2 regions of the Marinobacter sp. 1_MG-2023 genome follow, and region 1 is predicted to be linked to the other one. Evidence: predicted binding sites of a transcription regulator. Region 1 holds the regulator's gene; the other holds the start of a gene.
The links. The regulator sigma-54, encoded in region 1, starts transcription at its own class of promoters, with help from an activator protein. The targets are predictions, from matches to a motif close to ANTGGCATNNANNTTGCTNT.
Positions count from the first base shown of each region.

Region 2: a site for sigma-54 is predicted at 5,429-5,448, ahead of Q4606_RS18125 (pilin). Genes of this name have one in related genera too.

Region 1 is NZ_JAUOST010000001.1:1,242,306-1,253,975, reverse strand. It holds gene Q4606_RS05745 (KpsF/GutQ family sugar-phosphate isomerase) at 1-646, shown strand, start outside; gene Q4606_RS05740 (HAD family hydrolase) at 682-1,245, shown strand; gene lptC (LPS export ABC transporter periplasmic protein LptC) at 1,248-1,868, shown strand; gene lptA (lipopolysaccharide transport periplasmic protein LptA) at 1,852-2,382, shown strand; gene lptB (LPS export ABC transporter ATP-binding protein) at 2,410-3,135, shown strand; gene Q4606_RS05720 (RNA polymerase factor sigma-54) at 3,310-4,851, shown strand; gene hpf (ribosome hibernation promoting factor) at 4,957-5,265, shown strand; gene ptsN (PTS IIA-like nitrogen regulatory protein PtsN) at 5,352-5,822, shown strand; gene rapZ (RNase adapter RapZ) at 5,852-6,736, shown strand; gene Q4606_RS05700 (HPr family phosphocarrier protein) at 6,743-7,012, shown strand; gene mgtE (magnesium transporter) at 7,107-8,468, shown strand; gene yjgA (ribosome biogenesis factor YjgA) at 8,491-9,021, shown strand; gene Q4606_RS05685 (YhdP family protein) at 9,028-11,670, opposite strand, start outside.
Region 2 is NZ_JAUOST010000011.1:67,181-78,850, forward strand. It holds gene Q4606_RS18105 (methyl-accepting chemotaxis protein) at 1-468, shown strand, start outside; gene Q4606_RS18110 (cob(I)yrinic acid a,c-diamide adenosyltransferase) at 659-1,216, opposite strand; gene Q4606_RS18115 (2-dehydropantoate 2-reductase) at 1,255-2,355, opposite strand; gene Q4606_RS18120 (valine--tRNA ligase) at 2,358-5,210, opposite strand; gene Q4606_RS18125 (pilin) at 5,494-6,705, shown strand; gene Q4606_RS18130 (DNA polymerase III subunit chi) at 6,760-7,278, opposite strand; gene Q4606_RS18135 (leucyl aminopeptidase) at 7,298-8,791, opposite strand; gene lptF (LPS export ABC transporter permease LptF) at 9,040-10,143, shown strand; gene lptG (LPS export ABC transporter permease LptG) at 10,136-11,197, shown strand; gene Q4606_RS18150 (RDD family protein) at 11,216-11,670, opposite strand, start outside.

The DNA of each region.
Region 1 (11,670 bases):
CCTGCCACTGATCAAACGCATGGGCGCACCTCTGATCAGCATGACCGGCAATCCGGCGTCCGTACTGGCGAAAGAGGCGGTTGCGAACCTGGATGTCAGAGTGGAAACAGAGGCTTGCCCTCTTGGACTGGCGCCGACATCCAGTACAACCGCAACCCTGGTGATGGGCGATGCCCTGGCCGTTGCCTTGTTGGAGGCGCGGGGCTTCAGCGCGGAAGACTTCGCGATCTCACATCCGGGCGGCAGCCTGGGTCGTAAACTCCTGCTACGGGTTTCCGACATTATGCACACTGGTGATCGCATACCCGTGGTAGGGGAAGACACCACCCTGAGCGGCGCTTTGTTGGAGATATCCCGCAAAGGGTTGGGAATGACCACCGTCGTAAACAGTGCTGGCTCCATGACTGGCATTTTCACTGACGGCGACTTGCGCCGTACCCTGGATAAGTCCATTGATGTGCACACCACCCCCATGCGGGATGTGATGACGCGCAATGGAAGAGCCATTCAGCCGGATCAGCTGGCAGCCGAGGCCCTCAACGTTATGGAAGGCCTGAAGATAAACGCACTCCCCGTGGTCGACGAAAACGGCGCCCTGGTTGGAGCCATTAACATGCACGACCTGCTCCGCGCCGGAGTTATCTAAAAAGCTGCTTAAAGAGTTATTCAGAGATCGATTTAATGGAAGAACTAAAAAGCCCACTTCAGGAAAACTGGCCCGACACCCTGCTGACGAAAGCAGCGCGTATCAAGCTTGTTGCTTTGGACGTTGATGGCATCATGAGCAACGGCAAAATTTACTTCAGCGCAAAAGGCGATGAGCTGAAAGGTTTTAACATTCTGGACGGGCTGGGTCTCAAACAGATCATGGCAGCGGGCATCACTGTAGCCGTCATTACCGGCCGCAACTCACCGCTTACTGAAAAGCGTATGAAAGACCTTGGAATCCCTCATCTTATGCAGGGTCGCGAGGATAAAAAGGTCGCCCTGCAAGAGTTAGTGAGCACGCTGGGCATTCTGCCAGAAGCCATCGCCTACATGGGCGATGATTTGCCGGACCTGCCCGCCATTCGCTACGCGGGCCTTGGGGTTACGGTTCCGAACGCATACTGGCTGGTGAAAGAGCATGCGGATTACTGCACCGAGGTTAGCGGTGGCAACGGAGCCGTGCGCGAACTCTGTGACCTGCTACTGACGGCAGGGGGCAGCCTGAACTCAGCATTGACGCCCTATCTGGAACCATAGCCATGGCACAAAGCGAAAAGAACAGCCTGCTATCTTTGCTGGCCATGGCAAACAGGCCACGACTTCGCATGCTCGCGCTGGCAGCCACCATCGCCGCCACGTTTTTCCTTCTGTGGCAAAGTGACGAATCACCGGTAACCAGTTACAGCGATGCCAGACAGCTCCGAGGAGAGGGTGAACCCGACGGTTTTGTAATCAACGGCAGCTACACATCTTACGATGACGCAGGCAATCGCAAGATCGTTTTTACCAGCCCCCGTATCGAACAGTTTGAAGAGGGAAACCGGGCTACCATGGAGCTGCCCAATGCAGAGGTGTTCAGCGCAACCGAAACTGAGCCATGGGTACTCAAAGCCGAGAACGGCAACCTGCTGCAGGGCGAAGACCTGTTACACCTGACCGGCAACGTTCGCGTGGTGCGCACTATTGGTGAGCGTGAAGCGACTCTGGTCACAGAGAGCCTGACCCTGGACAACAATCAGGGTAAAGTCTACACCGATGATTTTGTAGAAATTACTGACAGCGTGGGCACTACCCGGGCTAAAGGCATGAACGCGTGGATTGATGAACGCATTCTGGAACTCAACTCCCAGGTGGAAGGACGCTATGAAACCGTCAGATAACTCAATGGGCAAAGTGCTTGCCGGCATTCTGGTTGCAAGCCTCACTGGCCCGGCAATGGCATTTGATCTTGACTCCGACTCCCCTATTACCGTCAGCGCTGACAGCGCTCGTCTCGACGACGGTAAGGGCATTGCCACCTACACCGGAGCTGTAGAACTGGTTCAGGGCAAAACCCGTCTAACGGCGGAACGTGTCGTTCTGTATCGCAGCGCCGAAGGCCTGAACCGCATTGAGGCCAATGGTACTCCTGCACGCTACCAGCAGCCGGTTACCAGCGGAGAAGGTGAGACCGACGCCAAAGCCCTCAACATAACCTGGTCGGCCTCTGACAAACAGCTCACCTTTGAACGCGAGGCTGTGATTGAGCAGAATGGCAACGTGTTCAGCGGCGACATTATTCATTACGATACCGAGCAACGAGTGGTCACTGCAGAAGGCAGCGAGGATACCGGCGCTGGCCCGGGCCGGGTCGAAATGATCATCCAGCCCCGCGGTACCAACTCCAACCAATAACAGCTGATTACAGCAAACAGAGGTTCGATGGCAGTTCTCAGAGCGAGCAACCTGGCGAAAAGCTACAAACAGAAAAAAGTGGTCATCGATGTTTCGCTGGAAATTCGCAGCGGTGAAATCGTCGGACTGCTCGGCCCTAACGGCGCCGGCAAGACCACCTGTTTCTATATGATTGTAGGGCTGGTGAACGCCGACAATGGCCGCATAACCATCGACAGCCAGGACATTACGCCCTTACCCATGCACGGACGAGCCCGCAAAGGGATTGGCTACCTGCCGCAGGAAGCCTCGGTGTTCCGCAAGCTCTCCGTGCGAGATAACATCATGGCGATTCTGGAAACCCGCAAAAACCTCAATCGTGCTGACCGCCTGCAGAAGCTCGAGCAGTTGCTGGAAGAATTTCACATCACCCATATTCGCGATAGCCTTGGCATGGCGCTCTCCGGGGGTGAACGCCGCCGGGTTGAGATCGCCCGCGCTCTGGCGATGGAACCCGCCTTTATTCTGCTCGACGAGCCATTTGCAGGTGTAGACCCTATCTCCGTGAGTGATATCAAACAGATTATTCGTCACCTCCGGGACAAAGGTATAGGTGTTCTGATCACCGATCACAACGTGCGCGAAACACTGGATATCTGCGAGAACGCTTACATTGTTTCAGGTGGCCACATTATTGCCTCTGGAAATTCGGAATCTATTCTGGCCAATCAACAAGTTAAAGAAGTGTACCTTGGCAATGAATTTCACCTGTAAGCTTTGTTTTCGACACTCGGTTACACCCGTTCGATTGTTTTGCAGACCCGGAGCAAGTAAACTCGGCAAAGAACTTGCTAGGATAATCTAAAGTGGCGGCAAGTAGCCGGCATACATAGATTTTTTAGTCAATGCAAGAAATTCAGAGTGGGTATAAGTGACGGATCCTGAGCGATGGTTATGAAAGCCTCATTACAATTAAAGCTGGGTCAAAGCCTGACCATGACGCCCCAGCTGCAACAGGCGATCAGGCTTCTGCAGTTATCAACTCTCGATCTTCAGCAGGAAATCCAGCAAGCCCTGGAATCCAATCCCCTGCTGGAAGCCTCGGAAGATGACGACCAGTCTGAATCGACCCCAGCCGATAACGATCAGGGCGAGCACAAAGACACCGCGTCGGAGGAAGTTTCGGCCGACGTAGCTGGTGACTCTAACGCTTCTGACTGGGATGAAAACGAAACCGGCCCGGACTGGCAGTCCGAAAACGAAATACCGGATGCGCTTCCCGATGATCTTCCCGTAGATACCGCCTGGGAAGATGTTTATCAGTCCGCTCCCGCCCCGGCCGCGCGGAACGATGATGAGAACGACCACGATTTCGAAACCCGGAACTCTCCGACCGAAACCCTCAGGGACCATCTTGAATGGCAGCTCAACCTTACTCCGTTGAGTGAGCGGGATCAGGCCATTGCTCATGCTTTGATGGATGCGGTAGATGAGCGCGGGTATCTCACCAGTACACTTGATGAGATCTACGCGGGCCTGAGTGACGAGAGCGATGAAGACCCTCTTGAAATGGATGAAGTGGAAGCCGTTTTACGGCGGCTGCAGTACTTCGATCCGCCGGGGGTTTTCGCCCGGGATCTGCAGGATTGCCTGTTGATTCAACTCAACCAACTGCCCCCGGAAACACCCTGGCTGGCCCAGGCGCGTCTGGTTATCACCCATTATATAAATCTGCTGGGCAATCGCGATTATGCCCAGTTGCTTCGCCGCAGCCGCCTAAAAGAAGATCAATTGCGTGATGTGCTCGCGCTGATCACCAGCCTAAATCCGCGGCCTGGTGACATTATCGATCGCACAGAACCGGATTATGTCATTCCCGATGTCATCGTACGCAAACACAACGGCCGGTGGCGCGTGGAGCTGAATCCGGAAATTGCACCGCGCATACGCGTGAATGCCAGCTATGCTTCATTGATAAAGCGTGCGGACAGCAGCGCTGACAATACCTATCTTCGTGACCAGCTTCAGGAGGCCAAGTGGTTCATAAAAAGCCTGCAAAGCCGGAACGAAACTCTGTTGAAGGTAGCCACACGTATTGTTGAGTACCAGCAGGGCTTTCTGGATCATGGAGAGGAGGCGATGAAGCCGCTGATTCTCTCTGATATCGCCCAGGTAGTGGAAATGCATGAGTCCACCATTTCCCGTGTAACGACGCAGAAGTACATGCATACCCCTCGGGGTATCTTCGAGCTGAAGTACTTTTTTTCCAGCCACGTCAGCACTGACGAGGGCGGAGAATGCTCCTCAACCGCGATTCGCGCCATGATCAAAAAGCTGATTGCGGCCGAAACACCTAAAAAGCCGTTGAGTGACAGCAAGATTGCGACCATGCTTGGGGAACAGGGAATCAAAGTGGCGAGGCGCACAGTTGCAAAATATCGCGAAGCCATGCACATTCCGCCCTCGAACGAACGCAAGCGCCTGGTTTGAACCGGACACGGTTAACTGACTACTACGGATTTCGCTGGCACAGTCACAAACGCCAGCACTCAGTCCGGCTCCAGGAGCCGGAACGAATGACAACAGGAGACGTCTATGCAACTCAACATTTCAGGCCATCACGTAGAACTGACTCCCGCTTTGAAGGAATATGTATCCGAAAAGTTTGAACGGCTGGAGCGGCACTTCGACCATATCAGTAACTGCCAGGTAACACTGGAAGTTGATAAGGTTCGGCAGATCGCCGATGCTACGCTCCACGTGGTTGGTGGTGAGATTCACGCAAAGGCGGAAAACGAGGATATGTATGCGGCTATCGACGGCCTCGTCGACAAGCTTGACCGACAGATCCTCAAGCACAAAGAGAAAAGCCTGGACAGGATGCAGGGAAATACCGCCCGATAGGCGGCCATTTTCAGGCATGTAATCTAATCAAGCTGCGGCCCGGACAACGTGCCGCAGCTTTATTTTAACGGAAGCGCGGTCGATTCATGAGCGACACATCCCTGACAATAGACAACATTCTTGCACCGGAACTGACCCTGTGTAAGGTACCCGCCTCGAGTAAAAAGCGGGTTCTGGAGTTCATTGCCGAGCAGATCCGTCAGCAAAATGATTCACTCAGCGAGAGCCAGATTTTCAACAATCTGATCGCTCGTGAGCGGCTGGGCAGCACTGGAATCGGCCAGGGGATCGCCATCCCCCACTGCCGCCTGGAAGGGCTTGAGCACGTTATTGGCGTTCTGATGACGCTGGACGAAACCGTCGAGTTTGATGCGATTGATAACCAGCCGGTGGATCTTGTATTTGCACTGGTGGTACCCAAGGAAGCCACCAGTGAGCACCTTGAGTTACTGAGCCAGCTCGCCGAGAAATTCAATGAGCGTACCTTCTGTGACCGTCTCAGGCAGAGCGAAGATGCGAGCACGCTTTACCAACGCATGACCGCCGCGAGCGGCTGACATCCACTCTGGGAACAGGCTGTTTCATCATGAAGCTCATCATCGTCAGTGGCAGGTCCGGCTCCGGCAAGAGTACCGCCCTTCACGTACTGGAAGACCTCGGATACTACTGTATTGATAACCTGCCGATCGGGCTGCTGTTTCCTCTTACCCGGGAAGCTGCTAACCAGAGTGCTCCCGGGCGACTCGACAAAATGGCGGTCAGTATCGATGCCCGCAACCTGTCCGGCGAACTGGCCAATTTTGAGGAGATTTACCGCAAGCTTCGCAGAGATGACATTCAGGTAGAGATCATCTTTCTGGATGCCGATGAACAGTCCTTGCTGCAACGCTTCCATGCCACCCGGCGCAAGCACCCGCTGAGCGACGACAAAACCTCGCTCAGGGAGGCAATCAGCAACGAAAAGAGTCTGCTTGAGCCGCTCTCAAAGCTCTCGGACCTTTACATCAACACCAAAGGGCTGTCGATGTATGAGCTGCGGGATATGGTGAAGCAGCGGGTAGCGGGTCGTAAGGATCAGGAACTGGCCTTGCTTTTCCAGTCCTTCGGTTTCAAGCACGGCGTACCTCTGGATTCCGATTATGTGTTTGATGTGCGCTGCCTGCCCAATCCCTACTGGGATACCAGCCTGCGAAAGTTTACAGGCCTTGATCAGCCAGTGATCGAGTTTCTTGAAAAAGAGCCTTCAAGCAAAAAAATGATAGCCGACCTCATTACGTTTCTGGAGAGCTGGATTCCCTCCTTTGCGGATAGCAATCGCAGCTACATGACCATTTCCATTGGTTGCACTGGCGGTCAGCACCGATCTGTTTATATCTGCGAACAGTTGGGGCGGCACTTCCGGGAACACACCAGTAACGCTCAGGTACGTCACACCGAGCTACCGCATTTGCAGGCCCGGAAAGAGGTCTGAACCAGCGTGATACGGCAGCATATTGTGATTATCAATAAACTCGGTCTGCATGCCCGGGCCACCGCCAAGCTGGTTGCCACAGCGTCGGCATTTGATTGTTCCGTCAAAGTCTGCGGCAAAGGTCGCGAGGTGGACGCAAAAAACATCATGCAGGTCATGATGCTTGCTGCCAGCAAAGGCACAGAAGTGGAACTCGTGGCAGACGGCCCGGGCGAGCAGGAAGCTATTGAGGCCCTTGCCGGGTTGATCAACGACTATTTCGGGGAAGGTGAGTAACTCACCATTTTTCACTGAACATCCCTGTAACTCTTTCTCACGTGCACAGCCTAACTCCGTTATAATGCAGGTGTTTTCTGAGCTCAGGTGATTCATGTCCGATATTCTGGAAAAAAGCCAAGCCCGCCAACGTCTACGCTCACTGAGTGAAGCGCTGGACAGTGGCGCCCTGAAACAGGTCGCCCGCATTCTCAATGGCGGCCTGAGCCCCAGTGATATCGCTCACCTGCTTGAATCTTCGCCTCCACGCCAGCGTGCCGTGCTATGGAACCTGGTAGACAAACAGCTGGAAGGCGAGGTTCTCCAGTATCTTAATGAAGATATTCGTGCCGAATACCTGAGCCGCCTGAATGCTCAGGAGCTGGCAGATATCATCGAGGACTTCGAGTCCGACGATCTCGCCGACCTTCTGCAACAGCTGCCGGATGCGGTGATCCAGGAAGTCCTGGACACCATGGACGAACAGGACCGGCAGCGGGTCGAAGAAGTGCTTTCCTACCCGGAAGACACCGCCGGCGGCCTGATGAACACGGATACCATCACCGTGCGCCCCGACCTGAGCATGGATGTGGTCTTGCGGTACCTGCGCCGGCACAAAGCGCTACCGCCCATGACCGACAGCTTGATTGTGGTAAGCCGCAGGGACGAGTTTATCGGCATGCTTCCCATTACCAAAATGCTTGTATCCAACCAGAGCGCAACGGTACGGGAAGTCATGGACACCGATATCGAGCCTATTCCCGTCACCCTTTCCGATACTAAAGTGGCCACGCTGTTTGAACGTTACGACCTGATTTCCGCCCCCGTTGTGAGCGACGAGGGTCGCCTGTTGGGCCGGATCACCATCGATGACGTGGTAGATGTTATCCGGGAGGATGCAGATCACTCGCTGCTGAGCATGGCCGGCCTCGATGACGATGAAGACACCTTTGCTCCGGTATGGAAGACCACCCGCCGCAGAGCTGTCTGGTTGGGTGTCAATTTGATCACGGCTTTCACTGCCTCCGGGGTAATTGGGCTGTTCGAGGGCACCATCGACAAAGTTGTCGCCCTTGCGATACTGATGCCTATCGTGGCCAGCATGGGGGGCATAGCAGGCAGCCAGACTCTCACTCTGGTTATCCGGGGCATGGCCGTGGGGCAAATCAGTGGCGCCAATGTAGGCTGGCTACTGAACCGGGAGTTTCTCTCGGGTATTCTCAATGGTTTGCTCTGGGCTGTCGTCGTGGCGGCCGCCGCCATGGCCTGGTTCCAGGATGTCCTTATAGGCGCTATCATTGCCGCTGCGCTGGTTATCAACCTGGTCGTCGCCGCATTGGTGGGCACGGTACTGCCACTATTCCTGAAATCCCGGAACATCGACCCTGCCCTGGCCGGCAGCGTTATACTGACCACCGTGACAGATGTGGTGGGCTTCATGTCATTTCTGGGCCTTGCGACCATCGTCTACGCCTGACTCGAAAACCCTGGATGCACTAATGATTGACAGCGATCACGAAGATAACGATACCTACGAATATTCCGGCCCGAGTAAATCCCAGCTCAAGCGGGAGATGCACGCACTGCAGGGTATTGGTAAGCGCATGATGGAGCTGAGCGATGAGCAGCTTGATACGCTTACTATCAGCGATACTCTGAGACATGCCATTGAAGAGTCGCGCAGGATTCGCCAGAACGAAGCCAAGCGACGCCATCTGCAGTACATCGGCAAGATTATCCGACAGGAAGATGATCCGGAAGCGGTGCAGCGTGCCATTGATGCCTTCGATTCAGGCAGCGAAGAACATACACGTCGCCATCACCTGGCTGAACGCTGGCGTGACCGTATGATTGCAGAAGGTGATGCCGTGGCGGGTGAGTTCTTCAGATACTGCCCGGATGCTGACATACAACACTTACGCAATCTGGTTCGCAACGCCCGCAGGGACGTTGAAAAGCAGAAAAATACTGGCCAGACCCGCAAACTGTTCCGCTACCTGAGGGAGCGTATTGACGAGGTTGAGGCCTAACCCAGATTAGCCACCGGTATCAAAAACCTGCCTGAGATCTACTTTGGGCTCGTCCCAGGTGCCGGTGACGTTGTAAGTGGCGCTGGTCAACTTGCTCAATGGGTCGCCCAGCACCTTGTCCAGTACGAAAAGAGCTCCCCCTATCGGCGCACTGGCGCCCATCAACAACGCTGCCAGGGGAAGATTCTGGGTCAGTGGCAAAACGACCACCAGGCGCATATCAAGCGCTTCATTTGCCAGGTCTGTGTTACCGCTGAGCTTGAAGGCTAGCGAAGGCCCCACAACCTGGAGTTCCGGATCCATGGTCAGCAGACCTTCGTTCAGCCTCGCCTTGCCTGAGATCGCATCAAACGCTACACCTCGCTCATACAGATCGGAAAAATCCAGTTTGAGCCTGCGCCACAGGGTATCGGCATTGAGCAGGTTGAATACCCGGAATATCTGGGCACTGTTGTTGCGCTCCAGAATCACACCATCATCCAGTCGTAAGCTGACCTCGCCGCTCAGCCCCGCAATCTCAAACTCATCCGGCCGACCTGGCCAGTCCAGTTCCAGCTGAACGTCCGTCTGCTTATTGGAAAGCGGGATATCCGTATCGAAGAGCTCGCCAAGATCCGCCAGCGCACCGCCAGAAACCGACCCGGTAAACTGGCTGGTTTCTCTGTTGTCTATTACGCCCCAGGTCATATCACCGAGAAGCGTGAGGGATTTTAACCGCCCCTCGATGCCGCTGATATTGAGTTGGGAGGGCTCTGGTCGCAGGTGGAAGGACCAACGCCCAAGGCTGCCCCCATTCAGTTGCAGTTCGGAAATATCTATATCCACATCTGGCCAGTTCGCTATATCCATCGCCCGGAAGGCTTCCAACTGCTGCTCGACCGTCAGCAACTCCGGCTCATCATTTGCCGTGGCGTCATTCCGGATAAGGCGTACTACTTCAAAATTTGCAGCTATGGGGCGATCGTCGGCCGGGAAAACGATTCTGCCGACCGCCCGCTCGGAGCGAGTTGTTAAAATCCAGCGATCGCCCAGATCGAGTGCTTCCAGGTGAATATTCGTGAGCGTCTGATCGCCGAGGTACAATTCGTCGAACGTCAGCTCAACACCGGAACTTTTCAGCAGCAGATCAAAGGTCGCCCGATCTTGCCAGCTCCCGGTGATGCCAATTCCATCTGCCTCCGCCGGATCAATTTTTGCAACCAGCGGCGTCGCCTCTGCCGATTTTTTGGAAAACGGGCCGGGCCAATCAATAGCCAATCCTTCAAGGGTTGAGCGAACGGTGATGATCGAAGCTGTATCTGCGTCCACATTGAGCTCCGCAGAATAATCAATACTCCCTTTCAACCCGTATTTGCTTTGTCCGCTGCCATTGTTCTCTCCCCCCTCAGCCAAACCGGCCTGACGGAGCGCGTCAGGTACAGACAGGGAGCCGGTTTGCCTGATGCTAAGCCCGTCGGCATCAGAAGCTTTATCCGAAGAGGATTGGCTGAACATAACCTCGACCGGCTCACCGAGAAACCGGGCACTGAGCGGATCTCCTGAAAAACCTTTCTCCGAGTGGTATTTCAGGGACCCGGAAATATCCTCCCAACTCAGGTCCGCACCCGGATACCCTACATAGCCGTTCGACGTACTGACATCGGCTTCCACGACCACGCCTCCAGCATTATCAAGTGGCAGGTCAATATCCAGATCAAGCAAGTAGTCGCCACCGTAATTCAGGTTTGAAGCCTGAGTGCCGGCCATCGCCCCAAATGGGCTGTCAGTCATCCAGAATGCGATAGCACTACCCGGCACAGGTGCTGACACATCCACTCGGACCCGCGCCCCGCCATCGCCGGGAATAACCGCAACGGTTGCGGGGTTCAGCGCCAACCCACCGGTTTTTCCCGACTCCAGAGACACCAGAGTGTCGCCATTCTGTATGGCAACTCTTCCACGTGCCTCCGTCACTTCCGGCCATTGTTCATCGTAGCGGACGATGCCGTTCTCGAATTCATACCACATGGAGGAAACAAACGACCCCGAAGGTGCGTCTCCACCAATCTGTCCATGGCCGTAGTACACACCCGAAGTAATATCTGCCTCTTCTATAGCGGAGGTAAGCCATTCGTAAAGGCCGGCATCCACGACCTTTGCAGGTACAAAGTCCGCCAACATGGATTCATCTGCATTCTCGACAGCCACTCGCAATCCGAGATCGTCCTCACCCTGCCTGTCCAGTTTCAGGTCAAAAGCGCCGGTCAGATGGGTGTCCTCGCCATAGGTCATGGTTATGTCTGACGCATATACCCGGGTTACAGATCCATCCAGCTTCCAGGCGACGGTAGCGGCAAGTTCGGGTAACGACCACTCGCTTCCAAAGAGTTGAGGAAAGCCGAGAGCAACGGGCTGAATGCCTGAGCGGGCCTCCACATAGCCTGATGTCTGATCAACGTAAATGAACCCATTCACGTTCTGTACCGCTGGAGCACCCCCGTATGCGGCTGCCCCGACACCCCTGAGGCGCCCGGATAATTCGAAACTACTGCCTGTATTGCCCGGAATGCTGAGCGTCATACCATCGAGAAAACCGACGGGACGATACTGTTCGAGCGCTTCACGGGCCACATCAGGCAGCAGAGGCAGGGTTTCGGCAAGCCGTCTTAA
Region 2 (11,670 bases), on a different contig from region 1:
CTGCTGGCGCTCAACGCCGCGATTGAAGCGGCCCGGGCGGGTGAGCATGGGCGCGGGTTTGCGGTGGTTGCCGATGAAGTACGATCCTTGTCCCAGCGCACTCACAAGTCCACTGAAGAAATCGAGGGTATGATTTCCCAGCTCCAGAGCGGCGTGAAGGATGCTGTAGCGGCCATGACCAATAGCCGCGACGTCACCCAGACAACTGTCGAGAAATCCGGCGAAGTAACGGAAGCACTGAGCCGGATTGCCAAGGGTATTTCGGTCATCGTGGACATGAGTCATCAGATTGCCCAGGCTGCTGAAGAGCAATCAGCGGTATCTAAAGATGTGAATGCCAGTGTGGCCCACATTGGTGAGCTGGGTACATCGACGGCGGCTAATGCCGAAGAAACGCTGGCCTCATCGCGGCAGATGTCCGAGTTGACGGCTTCACTGCAGAGACTTGTTGAGGCGTTTAAAGTTTAAGGTCGAGTTGCCGCTGTGAGTGAGCTGAAGACAACTCCTCAGCTCGATGGCCCGGTAGCGTAAAGGCTCTAGAAACTGTGCGGAGCCATGGATGGCGGAGCCAAGCGTACATGGAGGTATTCACAGCGTGTTTCTGGAGCCTTTACGCTACCGGGCCCAGCTCCAAAGTCGTTTTCTGGCATTCTGAATGCTATAGGCCCGATTTCTTCTGGTCCCAAAGAATCTCTTCAGCGCCTTCCCGGCGCGCTAACACCCTCGAAGCTACAAACAACAGGTCTGATAGACGGTTAAGGTACTGGCGTGCCAGCAGGTTTATTGAATCCTCATGGCTGAGGGCCACCACCACACGCTCCGCGCGGCGGCAAACGGCACGGGCCAGGTGGCATTGGGCTGCGGCCGGGCTGCCGCCGGGCAGGATGAAATTTTTCAGGGGTGGCAAGGGTTCGTTCATATCATCCAGCAGGTTTTCCAGCCAACTGATGTGATCGTCGTTGATTGCCTTACTGCCAGGAATGGCAAACTCTCCGCCAAGATCAAACAGGTGATGCTGAATGCGGCGCAATGGCTCAAGCATTTCATCGTCGCTATCCAGAGTTTCAATCAGCAGGCCAATATGGCAATTCAGCTCATCGGCCATACCCATCGCCTCAACGCGCTGGGCATTTTTGGCAATGCGGTTGCCATCGGCCAGGCCGGTCGACCCGTCGTCACCGGTGCGGGTGTAAATCTTGGAAAGGCGATTGCCCATGAAGAGTGCTCCTGTTTAAAACCCATTTATTTAAAGCGTTACAAACCTTTTACTCGGTCGGTCAGCATTTGGTTTACCGGCGTGGCAATACCGTGGCGCTCTCCGCATTGCACAAGATAGCCATTGATAAAATCAATCTCGGTTTTACGCCCAGCTATAACGTCTGCGCGCATGGACGAAGTGTTGCCGGCTGTATTTCTCGCCACTTTCTCAATACGCTCCCGAAGGACCAACGGCGCTACCGCCTCCGAGGTTTCGGCCTGCAGCAGAAGAGATATCTCTGAACAAAGCCCGTCAACATTCTGTTGATAGAGTGGCGAGCCCAGAATATCGCCATTAGGGCAGTCGAGCAGGGCGGTAAACGGATTGATCCCCGCATTAACCACCAGCTTCTGCCAAAGCCGTTGCAGAATCTTGTCCTCAGCATGAACCCGCAAACCAGTTGCGGCCAACTGTTGAACAACATCTATTACATGTTCAGCCGCAGAAGCAGTAAGTGCACCTACCCAGGTGTCACCAGCCCCGGCATGAACCAGCACATCCTGCGATGGCCGGTTCGCCCCTTCGGTAGTGCTGGCCGCCAAAATCGGCCGTTGCGGCCAGCGCTCAGCAACTGCTTGCTGGCTACCTAAGCCATTCTGAAACAAAACCACGGGAGTATGTTCCGGAATATATGGTAGCCAGTCATTTAAAGCCGTAAGCGTATCTCCGGCTTTCGTTGTTACTACAAGCAGCTTTACGTTCTCAGTGGACTTGAGTGCTGGAATGCTAATAGGTTTTCGGGTTTGACCAGAACCCGGCGAAGCCTTCAGGAAGTTCCTCCCGAAACCTTGCGGAGCCATGGGTGGAGTGCGAGGCACTTCACGGGCAAGCCATGGACGGCTTGCCCTGGACCTTTGGCGCGACGCAGGAGCATTAGCGCCAAAGGGCGGAGCAGAGTTTACAAGGATGTATTCACAGCGTGTTTCGGGAGGAACTTCCTGAAGGCTGAAGCTTCTCCGAAGTTCACCACCAGAGAGCCGAGGCAAAAAGCCACATTGGCCAGGCGGCAAAAGGGCGGCCCAAAGCCGCCCCAAAGAACCCGCTCCAAGAATGGCAATCAACCCGCCACTCCCGGAACCCTCATCCGCAGACACCATGCTTACATGGCCTCAATGTCTGCGCGCTGTTGCTGCAACCGGCTCTGGTTACCCTGAGCTTCAGCCAGCTTCTCCTGCTCCTTGGCGACAACCTCCGCCGGCGCCTTGGCAGTGAACTTCTCGTTCCCCAGCTTGCCCTCCAGTCGCGCGATTTCCTTCTGCAGGCGCTCCAGCTCCTTGTCCAGCCGCTTCAGCTCCGCATCTTTATCGATCAGGCCGGCCATAGGCACCAAGACTTCCATATCGCCAACCAACTGGGTGGCACACATGGGCGCATTATCACCCTCAAACCACTCCAGACTCTCCAGCTTGGCCAGCGAACTGAGGAACTGACGGTTTTCATTCATGCGGCGCTGACCGTCAGCACTGTTCCCACGTAACAGAACCGGAATCTTTTTCGCCGGCGAAATGTTCATCTCACCGCGAATGTTACGCACGGCCACGATCACACCCTTCAGCCACTCAATGTCTTCGACCGCTTTCGCATCGTGCTTGCTCGCATCCACCTGCGGGAACGGCTGCAGCATAATGCTGTCACCGGATTTGCCAGCAAGTGGCGCAATGCGCTGCCAGATTTCTTCCGTGATAAACGGCATGATCGGGTGCGCCAGGCGCAAGACGGTTTCCAGCACGCGCACCAGAGTACGCCGAGTGCCGCGTTTGGCTTCGGCAGTGGCGTTATCGTCGCTCAGGGAAGGCTTGGATAGCTCAAGATACCAGTCGCAGTACTCATTCCAGATGAACTCATACAAAGCGTGGGAAGCCAGATCGAAACGGTATTGATCCAGATGACGGGTCACATCCTGCTCGCACTGCTGCAAAGCGCTGATGATCCAGCGGTCAGCCAGTGATAAGTCAACGGCTTCCCCATTCACACCGCAGTCTTCACCTTCGGTGTTCATCAGTACGTAACGGGCAGCGTTCCACAGTTTGTTGCAGAAGTTGCGGTAGCCTTCCAGACGTTTCATGTCCCAGTTAATGTCACGGCCTGTAGTGGCCATGGCAGCCAGCGTAAAGCGCAAAGCATCAGTGCCGTGAGCAGAAATACCTTCCGGAAATTCCTTCTCGGTTTGCTTGGCAATTTTCTTGGCCAGCTTGGGCTGCATCAGGTTGCCGGTTCGCTTCTCAAGCAGCGGTGCCAGATCGATGCCGTCAATCATGTCCAACGGGTCAATTACGTTGCCCTTGGACTTGGACATCTTGTCGCCATGCTCGTCACGGATCAGGCCGGTGACGTAAACGGTTTTGAATGGAACCTGAGGCGTGCCGTCTTCATTTTTCATGAAGTGCATGGTCATCATGATCATTCGGGCAACCCAGAAGAAAATGATGTCAAAACCGGTCACCAGGACATCGGTAGGGTGGAACGTCTTCAGGCGCTCGGTGATTTCCGGCCAGCCCAGTGTGCCGAAGGTCCAAAGTGCCGAGCTGAACCAGGTGTCCAGTACGTCGTCGTCCTGCTTCAATACAAAATCTGCTGCCAGGTTGTGCTTCTGACGTACTTCATCTTCGCTGCGGCCAACGTAGATGTTGCCTTCGGCGTCGTACCAGGCTGGAATGCGGTGGCCCCACCATAACTGGCGAGAAATACACCAGTCCTGAATGTCACGCATCCAGGAGAAATACATGTTTTCGTACTGCTTGGGCACAAACTGGATACGACCATCTTCCACGGCTTCGATGGCTGGTTTGGCCAGTTCTTTCGCATCTGCAAACCATTGGTCGGTCAGCATTGGCTCAATGATCAAACCAGAGCGGTCGCCACGGGGAACACTCAGAACGTGATCTTCCACCTGCTGAACCAGCCCTGCGGCTTCCATGTCAGCAACGATCTGTTTGCGCGCGTCTTCACGGGTCAGGCCTGCGTACGCTTGAGGCAGGGTGCCATCCAATTCCGTGTTTTCGGTTCCGTCACTGTTGAATACTTCTGCCTGTTCCCGAACGTTTGCATCCTGGGTCAGCACGTTCATCATTGGCAGGTTGTTGCGCTTGCCCACGGCGTAGTCGTTGAAATCGTGAGCCGGGGTAATCTTGACGCAACCTGAGCCTTTTTCCGGGTCGGCATGGTGATCTGCAATCACCGGAATGCGACGGTTTACCAGCGGCAGCATCACGAACTTGCCAATCAGGTGCTGATAGCGCTCGTCATCCGGGTGGACGGCTACTGCGGTATCGCCCAGCATGGTTTCCGGCCGGGTGGTGGCGACCACGAGATAATCTTTACCGTCTTGAGTCTTGGCGCCATCGGCCAGAGGGTAACGCAGGTGCCAGAAAAAGCCTTTTTCTTCCTTGTTCTCTACTTCCAGGTCGGAAATGGCGGTATGCAGTTTCGGATCCCAGTTCACCAGGCGTTTGCCGCGGTAAACCAGGCCGTCTTCGTACAGGCGGATAAACACTTCCTGTACGGCTTTGTAGAAGCCGTCATCCATGGTGAAGCGTTCGGTGTCCCAATCCACCGAGTTGCCGAGCCGGCGCATCTGGCTGGTAATAGTGCCGCCAGATTCTTCTTTCCATTCCCAGATGCGCTTGATGAACTCATCGCGGCCGAGATCGTGGCGGGTTTTGCCTTCTTCCGCAGCCAGTTTGCGCTCAACCACCATTTGGGTAGCGATGCCTGCGTGGTCACTTCCTACCTGCCACAGGGTGTTGTGACCCTGCATACGCTTGTAGCGGGTGAGGGTGTCCATGATGGTGTGCTGGAAGGCGTGGCCCATGTGCAGGCTGCCGGTCACATTGGGTGGTGGGATGGCGATGCTGTAGGACTCGCCCTCTCCGCTGGGGCGGAAGTACCCTTTGGATTCCCAGTTTTCGTACCACTGGCGCTCAATGTTTTCTGGCTGGTAGGTTTTTTCCATGGGTTTTTCTAGCGACCGTTTGATTGATTCACAAGGGGAAATTAAGACGCTGGATTATACATGGTCGCTTGCCTTCGAGCCATGGAGGTCGGCTTCGGCAGGCTGTGCCCCACCTTCGGGTATGTGAAACCGACATGTAGTCGTGGAAGATGTTCGCTGTTTTTCTCTATAATCGCCGGCTTTGCTGCGTGGGTGCGCCTCAATAAACCTCAGTCATAATTGGCTCAGGTCTTTCGCTGTGCACTCGCCGGTCACTCTGTAAGCATCTTAACGAGGGGATACCATGGATTTGGTTTACAAGAACGAGAAGCCGTTGCTCAAGATAGCGGTCGTGTTTTCAGCGATTGTCTGGCTTGCATTGGTTGTCGGGACGTTCGGGATTTTGTTGTTGTACTTGCTCTTGGGCTATGTGTTTTTTCTGTTTGCACATTCGGCATTTATCTCCCACCTGAAAGGCTCAGGTGTGCGCATCAGCCAGGATCAGTATCCAGATCTCTATGAGCGGCTTGTTCGTTGTTCTGAAAAAGTTGGCGTTACAGAATTGCCTGAAGCATACCTGCTTCGCACCGATTTCTTTAACGCACTGGCCACCAAGTTTCTCGGTCGTCACTTTGTGGTGTTGTTTACCGATGTGATTGATGCCCTGGAAGATCAACCGGGTGCGGTCGACTTCTATATTGGCCATGAACTTGGCCACATACACCGCAAACATCTTTCTTGGCGCGCGTTTGTCATGCCCGGCTCGCTTTTGCCTGTGGTTGGGCCGGCTTTGCGCCGCGCAGAGGAGTACACCTGTGATCGCTACGGCGTTGCCTGTTGCCAGTCTTCAGAGGATATCAAGGCCGCCATAGCGGCAATCGCTGCAGGGGATACCCGCTGGAAGACCATCAATGTGGATGCTTACCTCAGTCAGATTCAGGCAACCAGTGGGTTCTGGATGTCGTTCAACGAACTGACCGGCGACTATCCGTGGCTGACAAAACGCATGGCGACCGCTTTGGCACTGACACAAGGCAGGGAGGTCAAGCATCCTCGCCGCAGTATCGGCGCCTGGGTGCTATCGATGTTTGTGCCCCGGTTGGGTGGTGGTGCTGGCGGAGCTGCATCCCTGTTGGTAACTGTCGCGATCATCGGTGTGCTGGCTGCCGTGGCAATTCCTGCATACCAGCAGTATGTCGAAAGGGCACGTTATTCGGCTGCATATTCTATGGCTCAGGAAACCCAGGCTCGAGTCAACTCCTACGCCAATGAAAACCAGGCTTGGCCGCTAACCATGCAAGAGCTGGGCTATCCGGAGCTGACATTGGAGAATGACGTTCAGAACTATACGATTGATGTATATGAAGAGGGCGTGATCGGGGTCGAAATGGGCGTGGACAATTCCGGAGAGCCCAAATATATCGTACTTGAACCTGCCGTCGATGAAGGCGAGATCAGTTGGATCTGTTACGGTCAGAATGTAAACGAAAAGCACTTGCCAGCGAATTGTCGTTAGTATCGTTGCATGCGCAAGCTGGAAGCTCTAATCCAGCGCTGTCCAAGTGTATGATCACGATCGCGATCGTTGATCATACACTTGAGCCTCGACACCTAAAGCGCGCAACTGCCTGAAATGCGCCCGCGCCTGATTCAGAACATTCGGGTCGTTATGAGCAACCAGCGCAAGCCTTTTGAACCGGTCTGCATTCGCCGGCAAGGCTGCTGAAAGAATGATCACCGTATCCCAGTCTTCCGGAGCGGGCGGGTAGAGCAGAATACCGACGGGGTCGGAACAGGTGGTGGTGGAATCCTCTGCAATGCTGTGGGGGATGAACGCGTCTGGGCTGATGTTCCAGAGTAGGTCGTCCAGTTCTTCGGCTTGTTGCTGGGTGTCGCACACAATGCACACCCGATCGCCCTGTTCCCAGGCTTTATTTACAAGCTTGGTAGCGTGCAGGTTGCGGGCTGTAGGGGTGTCTTGCAGGAGTATATGGAACCAGTACCGCTGGTTTTTATCCTCCTGTCCCGTTGCCTGCCGGGAGGCACCGGCAGCATCGCTGCCGGTTTGTGTTGCCGGATTACCGTTCATAGTTTTCCGTTAGCTTCCATTACTTGCCGGCGTGGGACATGAGGTAGTCGACAAGCAAGGGAACCGGACGGCCGGAGGAACCTTTGGCTTTGCCGGAGTGCCACGCAGTTCCGGCGATGTCGAGGTGGGCCCAACGGTATTCTTTGGTGAATCGTGACAAGAAGCAGGCAGCGGTAATAGTGCCCGCCGAACGGCCGCCGATGTTGGCCATGTCGGCAAAATTGCTGTCCAGCAGGCTCTGGTACTCGTCCCAGAGAGGCAGGCGCCAGGCTTTGTCGCTCGCGCGATCACCTGCGGTCAACAGTTCGTTTGCCAGTTCGTCATTGTTTGCCAGTAGGCCTGTAGCCTCATGGCCAAGGGCGACGATGCAGGCACCTGTGAGCGTGGCCAGATCAATCACTGCTTCCGGGTCGAACTTTTTCACGTAGGTGAGGGCGTCGCAGAGAACCAAGCGGCCTTCGGCATCTGTGTTGAGAATTTCAACGGTCTGGCCAGACATGGTGGTTACAATATCGCCTGGGCGTGCAGCATTGCCATCGGGCATGTTCTCAGCGGCAGCGATTACGGCAACCACATTGACCTTCGGCTTGACCTCCGCAAGGACCTGCATGGCGCCGAATACGGCAGCGGAGCCGCCCATGTCATACTTCATCTCGTCCATACCAGCGCCCGGTTTCAGGCTGATGCCGCCGGTGTCGAAGGTGATGCCTTTACCGACAAGAACGTGGGGCTTGTCTTTCGCGTTGCCACCGCGGTACTCCATAACAATCAGGCGGGGTGGCTGGGTGCTGCCCTGGCCAACGGCCAGAAGGGAGTTCATGCCCAGCTTTTTCATCTGCTTTTCATCAAGGATTTCAGTCTTGATGCAACCGTGATCGGCAGCAAGCTTGCTCGCTTGTTCGGCTAGCCATACCGGGTGACAAATGTTTGGTGGCATGTTGCCGAGGTCACGGGTGAAATTCATACCGCGGCCTGTCGCCAAACCGAGATTGAACGCTTCTTTCTGGGCCTTGGCTGTACCGGAAGCGGCCACCAGGATTTTTTTGAGCTTGCGTGCGGCCGGCTTTTCGCTCTTGAAGTCACTGAACAGGTAAAGCTGCTCTTCCAGTGTGCGGCCGATCAGGCTGAGTTTTGCCAGCTCCGAACTCTGGCTTTCATCGCCGTTCAGCCCGGTGTCTGTCAGGGTGATGTGAGCACTTTTTGAAGGGCCATCTTTCAGGGCGCTCGTCATTGCGGTCAGCGCCTTGCGGAAGCTTGCGCTAGTGCGGTCTGCATCCTTTCCGGTACCGACGATAAGAAGCCGGCTCCAGTGCTGGTCACTAAGCGGCACCATGGTGGTTGCTGCATTCTTACCACTGATATCCCCGGCTTTCTGGAGCTTGCTTATCAGCCCTCCCAATACGCCGTCCACCCCGGTAGTAGAGGCTGGCCAATCGCCTTTTTCCGGCAGGGCGACGACAAGGCAGTCGGCTTTGGTACTTTCAATGGCTTTACTGTTGAGGCTGAAGTTCATGGAAACTCCTGTAGGTTGTCCAGGGCGGCCGCAGCTGTTGGCGGCGAGAATGATTTATTTCGATCCTCCAAGCATTGGGGCTTGCTGTCGGATAATCAAGCGGGAAGAGCAGGTTAGTTCACTTAACCGGCAGAGTATCTGTCACGGCCTTAACGTCGCTGTACTGTCATTCGGCCCCAAGGTTACTTAGAATACGCGCAGTTATCCTATTCCTCCATGTTTCGGTCTACACGGGCAGAAAAACCGTTTTGAGCATTATTTTCCGCTATCTCATACGTCAGGTTATGGTCAGTATGGTTGCCGTTTCGGGCATCCTTTTGCTGGTATTTATGAGTGGGCGATTTCTTAAATATCTGGCTGGCGCCGCAGAGGGCAAGATTGCACCGGGCGTTCTGTTTGAAATCATGGCTTACCGTTTTCCAGGATTTCTTGAGCTTATTCTGCCGCTGGGATTATTCATCGGCATATTGCTTGCCTACGGGCGGATGTATCTGGAAAGCGAAATGACCGTTCTCTCGGCCTGTGGTGTCAGTGACCGTCAGCTGCTCTCGAAAACCCTGATGGGCAGCCTTGTAGTAATGCTGATCGTAGGAAGTATGAGCCTGGTCATCTCGCCCTGGGGTATGAAACAGGTGGAAGAGATTTTCGCCGAGCAGGCAAAGGCGACGGAATTCGAGTTGCTTGCACCAGGCCGCTTTCAGGAGCTTTCATCGGGTGGGCGAGTAACCTATACCGAAGCACTCAGTGATGATAAGCGTCGTCTCGAGGGTGTATTCATCGCAGAGTACGGCCGTGATGGATCGGGTGTGAGTGTTATTGCCGCGGATTCCGGATCCCAACTTATTGATGAGGACACGGGTAGTCGCTTTCTCATTCTGGAAAACGGGGCCCGCTTCGACGGTATACCGGGAAAACTGGATTACCAGATTACCGGTTTTGAAGCCTACGGCCTGAAAATCCGTAGCGGTAGCAGCGGCGACGTGGAACTGGACGAGGGAGTGACAACCTTACAGCTCATGCGTTCAGATGATCCGAGAGACAGGGCCTTGCTGCACTGGCGGTTCTCATTACCGCTGATTGTTCCGATCGTGACGCTGCTGGCGGTTCGGCTCAGTAGGGTTAATCCGAGGCAAGGACGGTTTTTTCATCTTTTGCCCGCGATGCTGGTTTATATCGCCTATCTTGGCCTGCTTATCGTTGCCCGCGATGCTATGTCTGACGGCAAGATTCCTGAGTGGTTGGGAATGCTCTGGGTGCATGCAATCTTCCTGGCCCTTGGTCTCTGGCTGCAGTTTGGTCCGGCCTGGCTCCACAAAAGAAGAGTGAAGCAGGAAGGGGTGGCCAATGCGTAAGATTGATCGTTATGTAATGCGAAACGTTGGCGGAGCTATGCTCCTGGTGATGGTTGTGGTGCTGTCCCTGGATCTCATTTTCGCCTTCGTTGCCGAGTTGGAGGACACAGAGAACAACTACCGGATTCTGGATGCGCTCTGGTACGTGGTGCTGACCTTGCCGCGTCGCATATACGACTACCTGCCGTTGGGAGCCTTTATGGGCTGTCTTGTCGGACTGGGTGCAATGGCCAGCTCGTCTGAGCTTACGGTGATTCGCGCGGCTGGTGTTTCGATCAAGCGAGTTGTCTGGTCGGCAATGAAGCCGGCGTTGATTATTGTTCTGACTGGCGTTCTTATCGGTGAATACTTGGCGCCCCCTGCGGAGCGAGCTGCCCAAAGCTACAAGGCGGTTGCGCTCGGTGCCGGGCAGAATGTAGCGGCGGCACATGGTGTGTGGCACCGTGAGGGTAATACGTTTATGCATCTTAATGCGGTGCAGACGAATGGAGTGCTGCACGGCGTGTCTCTGTTCCGCTTTGATGATCAGCGTCAGTTGATGTCTTCAAGTTTTGCAGAGCGGGCGACCTATCAGGGCGACCATTGGTTGTTGGAAAACTCTACCACCACGCGCCTCGAAGGCGACTCAACGAGCCGTGAGAACCATGAGTCTCTTCGCTGGGATACCGGTCTTTCTCCGGACGTGCTGAGTGTGTTGATCGTCAAACCGGAAAACCTTTCCATGACTGGCCTGTTTACTTACGCCAGCTATCTTGGTGATCAGGAACTGAATGGAGCTCCTTACTGGCTGGCTTTCTGGAAGAAAGCGCTGATGCCTCTGGGAACCGGGGTGATGGTTCTGGTCGCGATTTCCTTTATATTCGGGCCGCTGCGCTCGGTGACCATGGGCTTTCGAGTGTTTACCGGCCTGCTCGTGGGGCTTTTGTTCAAATACATGCAGGATCTTCTGGGCCCCATGAGTGTGGTCTACGGCTTTAACCCGGCGCTTGCCGTTCTCGTTCCAATTGCGATCAGTGCGGTTTTTGGTGCGGTGCTGATGCGGCGGGCAGGGTAAGAGCCCCTGTTCGCCGGATTAACCTGCTTTGGTTTTATGGGGCAGGGCAACGACCACGCTTTCTGACAGCCTGTCTGTCAGGGAAAGCCCATTTATGGGGTAGAACAGCGCTATCATTGCCGGAATGCTGAGGAACAGGGTTGCCGAGCCCATAGAATAGCCAGCCAGCAGCGCCAGAAAAAACACAGCAGCAGCTGTCACATAGCGCCGAAGAGCCTGGCTCCAGCTCACGGACGTGCCGTCGAGGTTCTCAATACGGACACGCCATACCTGCATTCCCAGCGTTTGTCCTATCCGTGTCCAGAAGTAGGCAAAAAACAGGTACATCACCAGAAACAATACGAACGTCAGCCCGGGGTCTCCGGATAATTGACCGGCTTCCGCCTTCTGAGCGAGACGATCCCAGCCCGTAATCCAGCCAGTTATCATGGTGTATATCCAGGTGGTAACCAGAAGCACGGCAATGCTGATCA